Linked DNA regions of Idiomarina loihiensis L2TR. The protein of the gene in region 1 interacts with the protein of each later gene in a pairwise test. Links are inferred from orthologs where the notes say so. Each region holds a gene or a part of one and is shown in the gene's direction. Other genes may lie near its edges. The genes, in order: IL_RS09265, IL_RS05390 and IL_RS02080.

Region 1 (2,957 bases):
GTTGACTTATATGCTCATCGCTGGGAAATCGAGCAGGCTTACCGTGAAATGAAACAATATATGCTGAAGAGTGAGCTGACCCTGCGCAGCAAACGGCCTGACCTGGTTGAGCAGGAGTTGTGGGGCATGCTGGTCGCTTATAACTTATTGCGGTATATGATGGCGCAAATGGCCTATAGCCTGAAGCATATTGAGCCGAATCAAATAAGTTTCAAACAAGCCTCTCATTATCTGGTGGGGCAGTTACATATACTGGTACACATCTCACCCGGAAAAATACCCAAAGTCATGGAGCAAATGATGGAAATGGCCAGCGCATTCGTGCTGCCCGAAAGACGAGAGCGATATTACCCTCGTTCAATAAAAAGGCGGCCGCAACGTTATCCGATGCGACCGCCTTCTAAACCGACAGCCAGTTAGCTTAACTGACAAGCATTACGCCAAACGGCGCCTTTTTTAATCATTCACAAGTCTGCTTTAAGCAAAGTTCTTGTTTACGAAGTCCCAGTTTACCAGCTTCCAGAAAGCTTCTAAGTAGTTAGGACGAGAGTTACGGTAGTCGATGTAGTAAGCGTGTTCCCACACATCAACAGTTAACAGTGGCTCTACGCCATCGTGCGCAACTGGGGTATCTGCGTCGTCTGTGTTGAACAAATCGACAGAACCGTCAGATTTTTTCACCAGCCATGTCCAGCCAGAACCGAAGTTGCCGGCAGCGCTTGCGTTGAACTCTTCTTTAAATTTGTCGAAAGAACCGAATTTAGCGTTAATTGCGTCAGCAATCGCGCCTGTTGGTTCGCCGCCGCCGTTCGGGCTTAGGCAGTTCCAGTAGAAAGTGTGGTTCCATACTTGTGCAGCGTTGTTGAACAGGCCGCCTTTTTCAGACTTAATAATGTCTTCCAGAGACTTGCTTTCAAGGTCGGTACCTTTAACCGCATCGTTCAGTTTGCTCACGTAAGTTGCGTGATGCTTACCATAATGGTATTCCAGAGTTTCTTCTGAAATGTGCGGTGCCAGAGCGTTTTTCTCGTATGGAAGAGCCGGTAGTTCAAATGCCATAATTTTTTCTCTCCGTTCTTTATGAGTGCAAATGTTCGACCTGCACATTAACTTGCGCAGGTTTTTTCTTGTTATACCTTACGATATATAGGGCTGACTGGATTGCTTTTCAAGGAAATCTTCCAATTTAGGACAAAACTTTATAGGCTGTGTTAAAATACCTGAGTGTTTTAATCAACCATTATATTAAGCAGAGGTGTTATGGAAACGGTTGACAGAATTAAGCAGCAAATCGAAGAAAACCCAATCCTGTTGTACATGAAAGGCTCTCCGAAGTTGCCTAGCTGTGGTTTCTCTTCACAAGCATCACAAGCCTTAATGGGCTGTGGGCAGGCGTTTGCTTACGTCGATATCCTGCAAAACCCGGATATCCGTGCAGAATTGCCTAAATACGCAAACTGGCCGACTTTCCCGCAGCTTTGGGTTGAGGGTGAACTGGTTGGCGGTTGTGATATTATTATGGAAATGTTCCAGAACGGCGAACTGCAAGAATTGGTTTCTGAAGTTGCAGAGCGTCATCCGGAGCCTTCGGCTGAATAAAGAGCCTTCAGCGGAATAAGTAGCCTTCAGCTGAATAGAATTTAAGCAAATAGTAGACAGTCTGTAGTGAATGTCGTGAGTGACCTTGTTTTTTCGTTGAGGCATCCCCATCACTACAGGTGAAGATTTAACACACTCAACATTAAATGGAGAGAATCGATGTCTGTATTAGTAGGTCGTAAGGCACCTGATTTTACTGCAGCAGCAGTATTAGGTTCAGGTGAAATTGTTGAAGATTTCAAACTGTCTGATGCCATCAAAGGCAAAAAAGCAGTGGTTTTCTTCTATCCGTTGGACTTCACTTTCGTATGTCCTTCAGAGCTAATTGCTTTTGACAAACGTTTAGACGAATTCAAAAAACGTGGCGTAGAAGTCATCGGTGTATCAATTGACTCTCAGTTTACTCACAGCGCATGGCGTAATACGTCAACCGACGCTGGTGGTATTGGTCAGGTGAAATACCCGTTGGTTGCTGACGTTCGTCACAGCATTTGTAAAGCGTACGACGTTGAACACCCACAAGCTGGCGTTGCGTTCCGTGGTTCATTCTTAATTGATGAAGAAGGCATGGTTCGTCACCAGGTAGTTAACGACTTGCCATTAGGCCGTAACATCGACGAGATGCTGCGTATGGTTGACGCACTGAACTTCCACGAGAAGCACGGTGAAGTTTGCCCAGCAGGCTGGGAAGAAGGTAAAGAAGGCATGAAAGAAAACGCAGAAGGCGTTGCTTCTTACTTGTCTAAAAACGCTGACAAACTGTAAGCGTTTACTGAATTGAGAAAGCCGCTCGTTTGAGCGGCTTTTTTATGTCTGAATTTCGTATGTAAAGTTAACTTTTATCCTGACGCGATTCCGGCGGCCAGCCACCCAATTCCTTCCAGCGGTTAATCATCCAGCAATAGAGCTCTGCGGTGCGTTCGGTGTCATACAAGGCTGAGTGTGCTTGTTTGCTGTCAAACTCAATACCGGCTGCCTGGCATGCTTTAATCAGTACAGTTTGCCCTAAGGTCATTGCCGCAAGCGACGTGGTGTCAAAACTGACAAAAGGATGAAACGGGTTACGTTTTAAATTGGCACGCTCAGCGGCGGCCATCATAAAGCCGTGATCAAAGTTTGAGTTATGTCCCACTAAAACACTCCGCTGACAACCTGCAGCTTTCTGCGCTTTTCGTATAGGCTTGAAAAGCTCACGCAGCGCTTCACCTTCCTCTACGGCGCCGCGCAAGGGGCAGTGCGGATCAATGCCGTTAAAGTCGATAGCTGCCTGTTCAATGTTGGCACCTTCGAAAGGTTTTACGTGGTAATGAACCGAGTCGACCGGCTTGAGTATTCCGTCGTCATCGAAATCCAGCAAG
Region 2 (2,919 bases), 810 kb from region 1 along the record:
CAGTCATTCAGGTTGTAAGCTAAGTAACTGCCATCCAGAGTCTTTTTGTGATCACCTTCAAAGGGGTCCTGACGATAGTTTACCTGAATTCTTGCCGCCCAGTTTGTACCGTGCATACTGCGACTTAGGCTAATTTTGCCTTCCTCATAGGTGTCGTCGCCGTAATCCTGAACTACCTGCTCGCTATCCGTTGCACCGATATACCATCGTGTTTTAGGCCCATTCTGAGCTTGTGATAATTGATGACGCACATGGCGTAATGCTAATTGCTGGGTTGGGCTCAAACCTTTTAATTCAAGCGCATCCAACTCCGGCAGTAAGCTTTTCCAGGTTATTGGAAATTGCTGAATGGGTGTTTTGATAAGCCCTGATTCAGCTAATACAATCAAGCTGTTCCGCAATTCCGCATCATTTGCTTCAATCCATACGGAGCTAAGCGCAGAAGGGGTCATGAGTAAGCTAAGACCACCAGCAATAAGTGTGTTACGAAAAAATGAGATGGATGACATGAAACTGATTTGAATCCCTATGACAAATTACGTTCTATACTGCCAGAAATTTTAACACTAAGACAACGGTTTATCTGCGCTTTTCAGTTATAATATCCAGCCTTGGAGGTTTCCTTATGGCTTTTAAAAATTTTTTGGTGGCAGGGTTATTCCTCGCCGTTCTTAGTGGCTGCGGGCAGGAAGGTACAACCGATTTGCACAGTGCTGAAGTCAAAGCTCTGGACGAACAGTTACTGCCTAATAATAACTGGCAACTGAGCCGGGCAACGATTGAGCTTAGTTTTTGCCGTAACCGCATTAATGAGGCTTTGCTGGCATCGGAAGCCGAACTCAGAGGCTGGCGCCTATCGGGGGAAAGTACGGCGTTTCCGCCGCACAGAAGCGAGGGCATAAATGCTTTATCAAAGCTTTTCAAACAAACCGATGTTTTACTCTGGCAGGCAGAAGGAAATGTCAGTGCACAACGCTATCATTTGGTTAAACCAGCAAAGGCTTCTAAAGGCGAAGTGGTTGATGCCGTTTTTCCTGCTGTCGTCAGCTTATCCGCCATTGATGAAGTGTGTCATGCAGCAGTCGATGACTCTGAATATTGAGCAAACTTTATTCTCCGAAAATTCGTAGAGTTAGCAAGTTTTTGAAAAAAATTTCTGCGATTCAGTATAAGTAAACTAAACTGAAGATTAGAGGCGAACGCAGAGGGGGAGTCGTTATGTCTATTGGGCTAGATATTGAAAATAAATTGCGGGAAGCGTTTACTCCAGTACATCTGGAAGTCGCGGATGAAAGTCATATGCATTCAGGCGGAGCTAATGCTGAATCTCACTTTAAAGTGGTCTTAGTGACCCCTAAGTTCAGTGGAGAGAGACTTATTAACCGTCACCGTGCGGTTAATAAAATTTTAGCGGATGAACTAATGAATCATATCCATGCACTGGCGTTACACACCTATACCCAAGGTGAGTGGGAGCAATTGGGAGAGTCCAGACGTTCACCGAACTGTCTGGGTGGGTCGAAAATAGCGGCAAATTAAGAAAAATTACGCATGTCTGATGTGTTCCTGTGGTTTGATTGGTTACAATAGCCAAAATAATGCGAACAACAGGGATACATCAATATGATCATTAAGCCAAAAATTCGCGGTTTTATCTGCACCAATTCTCATCCGGTGGGTTGTGCCGAAAACGTCAAACGTCAAATCGAATTTGTCCGTAATAAACCTGCCATCACCAATGGCCCTAAGAATGTTCTCGTCATAGGTTGCTCCACAGGTTACGGACTTGCCTCAAGAATTACTGCTGCCTTTGGCAGCGAAGCTCATACTCTCGGTGTTTGTTTTGAGAAAGAGCCTACGGAAAAGAAAACAGCGACAGCTGGTTGGTATAATACTGCCGCTTTTCATCAAGAAGCGAACAAAGCTGGTTTGGCTTTCCATTCAATTAATGGCGATGCATTTTCTGATGAAATTAAACAGGAAAGTATCGACTACATTAAACAAAACATGGGAAAAATTGACCTCGTTGTTTACAGCCTGGCATCACCTAAACGTAAAGACCCCGATAGCGGCGAAGTCTACAGTTCAGTGTTAAAGCCAATAGGCAAACAATACACAACTAAAACCTACAATACGGACAAAGATCAGGTACACGAAGTGACACTTGATCCGGCTACTGATGAAGATATTGCCAATACGGTAAAAGTCATGGGCGGTGAAGACTGGGAGCGCTGGGTTAAAGCTCTGCATAATGCAGGCGTGCTGGCCGAAAACTGCCAAACCACTGCTTATACCTACATAGGTAAAAAACTGACATTGCCAATTTATGGTCATGCAACCATTGGTCGTGCAAAAGAAGATCTTGATCGTGCGGCATCAGAACTTGTCGCCGAGTGCGATGATCTTAATCTGAAAGCTTACGTTTCTTCATTAAAGGCGTTGGTAACACAAGCCAGTTCGGCAATTCCTGTTATGCCTCTTTATATTTCATTAATTTATAAAGTCATGAAAGAAGAAGGCACGCACGAAGGTTGCATCGAACAGATTTATCGGCTGTTTACCGAAGGTTTATATAATAGTAACCCTGAGCTTGACGAAGCAGGTCGACTGCACATGGACGGTTACGAAACTAACGATAAGACTCAAGCGAAAATAGAAGCCCTTTGGGAGCAAGTCACTCAGGACAACTTCCATCAGCTTGCCGATTACGAAGGATATCATCAGGAGTTCCTGCATTTATTCGGTTTTGGCTTCGATAATGTCGATTATGACGCGGATATTGATCCAAAAGTAAACTGGTAAGCGTTGTGGGAAAAATGCTAAAATCCCAACGATAAGTGTGGAAAATGTTTCAGGTTGCCGATGACAAGCCCCCTGAAGGCGGTTGTTTGTGTCGGTAACTATTTGATTATTCAGGTT
Region 3 (2,863 bases), 1.5 Mb from region 1 along the record:
TCCTGGGTGAGCAATATCTTGGACTTGAACCCGGCTTTATTGATGACAGCGTAGGTACGTTAGACGACGGGGATACCATTACTGATACTAAATCAGCATTGGTTTTAGAAAACCTGATAGGCCAATTCCTGTTCAGTCAGGGCAATGAATAAGTGGTAAGGAGAGCACCATGGCAGTAAAACAATGGATAACGGCCGTTTTTGTAACCTTAGTACTGGTTGCATCCGCGTCAGCCGATTTAATTCGTAACGATGATCCGCAAGAGTTATTGAAAGCAGTTGCTGAAAAAACCTTTGATCGCATTGCATCGGACAGAAACAAAATTGACGCAGATCCTAATTATCTAAAGGAAGTCGTTGAAGATGAGATGATGCCTTATGTTGACAATATGTATGCGTCGAAGAAAGTATTAGGCCGTTACTTGCGCGACACGACAAAAGAACAGCGTGAACGTTTTTACCAGGCTTTCTACGATTACTTAGTGGCGACGTATGCCCGTGCTTTTACTCAGTATGACGAGGACAAGCATAAGGTCACTTTTGAACCTAGTCAGGAAATTTCTGATGATGCACGTTCGGCCGTCGTGAAGGCGCGAATAAAAGAAGAAGGGCGCCCGGAAATTCGTCTGGATTTTCGTATACGTTACGACTCTGATGAAGAAATTTGGAAAGCCTACGATTTAGTTGTTGAAGGTGTCAGTCTGCTGAACAGTAAGCAAAGTGAAATTTCTTCGGTTATCCGGGCTAATGGCATTGATAAAACCATCGAGCTGATTGAAAAGAAAGCTTCCGAGCCGATTAAGGCAGATGACGAAGTAGAAAGCCCGGCAGAGGGACTCTAATGTTAGCATCGGTGAAGGTTAGCGATGATAAGACACTGGTTTTTAGCGGTTCATTGACTCGTCACAGTGTTGCTAAACTGTGGTCACAGCGCAAAAGCTGGTCGGTGGGAAGCGAAACCCGGGTTGATTTAACCGATGTAGAGGTTATCGATACTGCCGGGGTGGCTTTTTTGCTTGAAATATTGAAATTGGTTGGCGATGGGAAAGGTCCGTTAACCTGTATCGGAGCATCTGAACAGCTGAAACAAATTGCCCGCGTTAGTGGCGTTGAGTCGCTGCTTTCGTTAAGCTAGGCGGTCTTATTAACTTTTAAGCCAACGGCAGATAACAATGAATACTGAAGAACTGAAAACTTTGCTGAACGATGCGCTTTCTCTGGAAGAGCTTCTGGTTAAAGCTGAAGGCGCGAATGTAGAAATTATTGCTGTCAGCGAAGACTTTAAAGATATGAGTCGGGTAAAGCGTCAGCAAGCCGTGTATGGTCCTCTAAACCCGTTGATTGCCGACGGTTCAATCCATGCCGTATCGATAAAAGCTTACACGCCGGAAGACTGGGCGCGTGATAAAAAATTAATGATGCCATAAGGTTGTTGGTTAGTTGATGGATAAATTTAAAATACGTGGAGGCCAACCTTTGTCAGGTTCGGTCACTATTTCAGGGGCAAAAAATGCCGCGCTGCCTATTTTAATGGCTTCGCTGTTGCCGTCTGAAAAAATAACCCTGTCTAATGTTCCCGACCTTCACGATGTCGACACAACTCTGGAGTTACTCGATTGCCTGGGCATTAGTCATAGCAACCTGAATAATAATAGCGTTTGCATTGACCCGACCACGCTTAATCACTTCAAAGCGCCTTATGATCTGGTTAAAACTATGCGTGCTTCTATTTTGGTTTTAGGCCCGTTATTAGCTAAAACCGGTAAAGCGGAAGTGTCTCTGCCGGGTGGTTGCGCTATAGGCGCACGGCCGGTAAATCTTCATATTGAAGGCCTGCGTAAAATGGGCGCGCATATTGACGTTGAAAATGGTTACATTAAAGCGTCAGTAGAGGGGCGTCTGCAGGGCGCAGAGATTTTGCTCGACACGGTCAGCGTGACCGGCACTGAAAACTTAATGATGGCAGCGGTACTGGCTGAGGGTGAAACGGTCATAGAAAATGCCGCTCGCGAACCCGAAGTCATTGATTTAGCAAACTTTCTTAACAGCCTGGGCGCGAATGTCCGCGACGCAGGAAGTGACACCATTCATATTACAGGTGTTAATAAGCTGCATGGTGGTGAATATAGTGTCATGCCCGACCGTATCGAAACGGGGACGTTTTTAGTCGCAGCTTTGGCAACTGGAGGTTCGGTGCGTTGCGAAAAAACTGACCCGGCAAGCCTTGATGCGGTGTTGAAAAAGCTGGAAGAAGCTGGCGCGACAATTGATAAAGGTGATAACTGGATAGCGATACAGAGCCATGGCCGGCCTAAAGCAGTTAATATTATTACGGCTCCTCATCCGGCTTTTCCAACCGATATGCAGGCTCAATTTTGTGCGCTAAATGCCATTGCAGAAGGTACCGCCGGTATTCGTGAAACGATATTTGAAAACCGCTTTATGCACATTCCTGAGTTACGACGCATGGGCGCAAATGTCGAGTCGGAAGGCAATACTGCACTATGTCACGGGGTTGATGAACTGACCGGCGCAGAGGTTATGTGTACCGACTTACGAGCTTCAGCCTCTCTTGTTATAGCGGGTCTGGTTGCGACCGGAGAAACTGTTGTCGAGCGCATCTATCATATTGACCGGGGCTATGAAGGGATTGAGAAAAAACTTCAGGGCTTAGGTGCTGATATTGAACGAGTAACGGCTTAGCAGCCGTTATCTGGGTAATTCGGCCACTGTTACGGTGGTCGTCATTCGCTTTTCATTACGGTAAAATTCCACTTCTAATTTAGTGCCGGGCTCACTACCTGCAACCCGGTCAAGCCCTTCCGGCGCAGAGCGAACAGGGTCACCACCAATAGCCACCAGAA

Evidence for each region.
Region 2: the proteins of IL_RS09265 (region 1) and IL_RS05390 interact in binary tests that used the Escherichia coli proteins (3 or more experiments, as listed by UniProt). The link is inferred for Idiomarina loihiensis L2TR from one-to-one orthologs.
Region 3: the proteins of IL_RS09265 (region 1) and IL_RS02080 interact in binary tests that used the Escherichia coli proteins (3 or more experiments, as listed by UniProt). The link is inferred for Idiomarina loihiensis L2TR from one-to-one orthologs.

What each region holds. Positions count from the first base shown.
Region 1 is NC_006512.1:1,936,953-1,939,909, reverse strand. Bases 133-2,929 are described here. They hold IL_RS09265 (Grx4 family monothiol glutaredoxin), read left to right. Parts: upstream 133-1,260; coding sequence 1,261-1,599; downstream 1,600-2,929. Other genes in these bases: rnt (ribonuclease T), read right to left, coding at 2,432-2,929; IL_RS09260 (peroxiredoxin), read left to right, coding at 1,759-2,364; IL_RS09270 (superoxide dismutase), read right to left, coding at 478-1,059; IL_RS09275 (IS4-like element ISIlo1 family transposase), read left to right, coding at 133-420. In the rest of the region: more of IL_RS09275, read left to right, coding at 1-132; more of rnt, read right to left, coding at 2,930-2,957. UniProt on the Escherichia coli protein: Monothiol glutaredoxin involved in the biogenesis of iron-sulfur clusters.
Region 2 is NC_006512.1:1,129,330-1,132,248, reverse strand. Bases 120-2,878 are described here. They hold IL_RS05390 (BolA family protein), read left to right. Parts: upstream 120-1,218; coding sequence 1,219-1,539; downstream 1,540-2,878. Other genes in these bases: fabV (enoyl-ACP reductase FabV), read left to right, coding at 1,624-2,802; IL_RS05395 (hypothetical protein), read left to right, coding at 626-1,102; IL_RS05400 (capsule assembly Wzi family protein), read right to left, coding at 120-509. In the rest of the region: more of IL_RS05400, read right to left, coding at 1-119. UniProt on the Escherichia coli protein: Transcriptional regulator that plays an important role in general stress response. Has many effects on cell morphology, cell growth and cell division. Acts by regulating the transcription of many genes, including dacA (PBP-5), dacC (PBP-6), ampC and mreB.
Region 3 is NC_006512.1:422,409-425,271, forward strand. What follows is about bases 96-2,798. They hold IL_RS02080 (BolA family protein), read left to right. Parts: upstream 96-1,171; coding sequence 1,172-1,426; downstream 1,427-2,798. Other genes in these bases: mlaD (outer membrane lipid asymmetry maintenance protein MlaD), read left to right, coding at 96-152; IL_RS02070 (MlaC/ttg2D family ABC transporter substrate-binding protein), read left to right, coding at 170-841; IL_RS02075 (STAS domain-containing protein), read left to right, coding at 841-1,134; murA (UDP-N-acetylglucosamine 1-carboxyvinyltransferase), read left to right, coding at 1,443-2,702; IL_RS02090 (trypsin-like peptidase domain-containing protein), read right to left, coding at 2,709-2,798. In the rest of the region: more of mlaD, read left to right, coding at 1-95; more of IL_RS02090, read right to left, coding at 2,799-2,863. UniProt on the Escherichia coli protein: Involved in cell resistance against acid stress.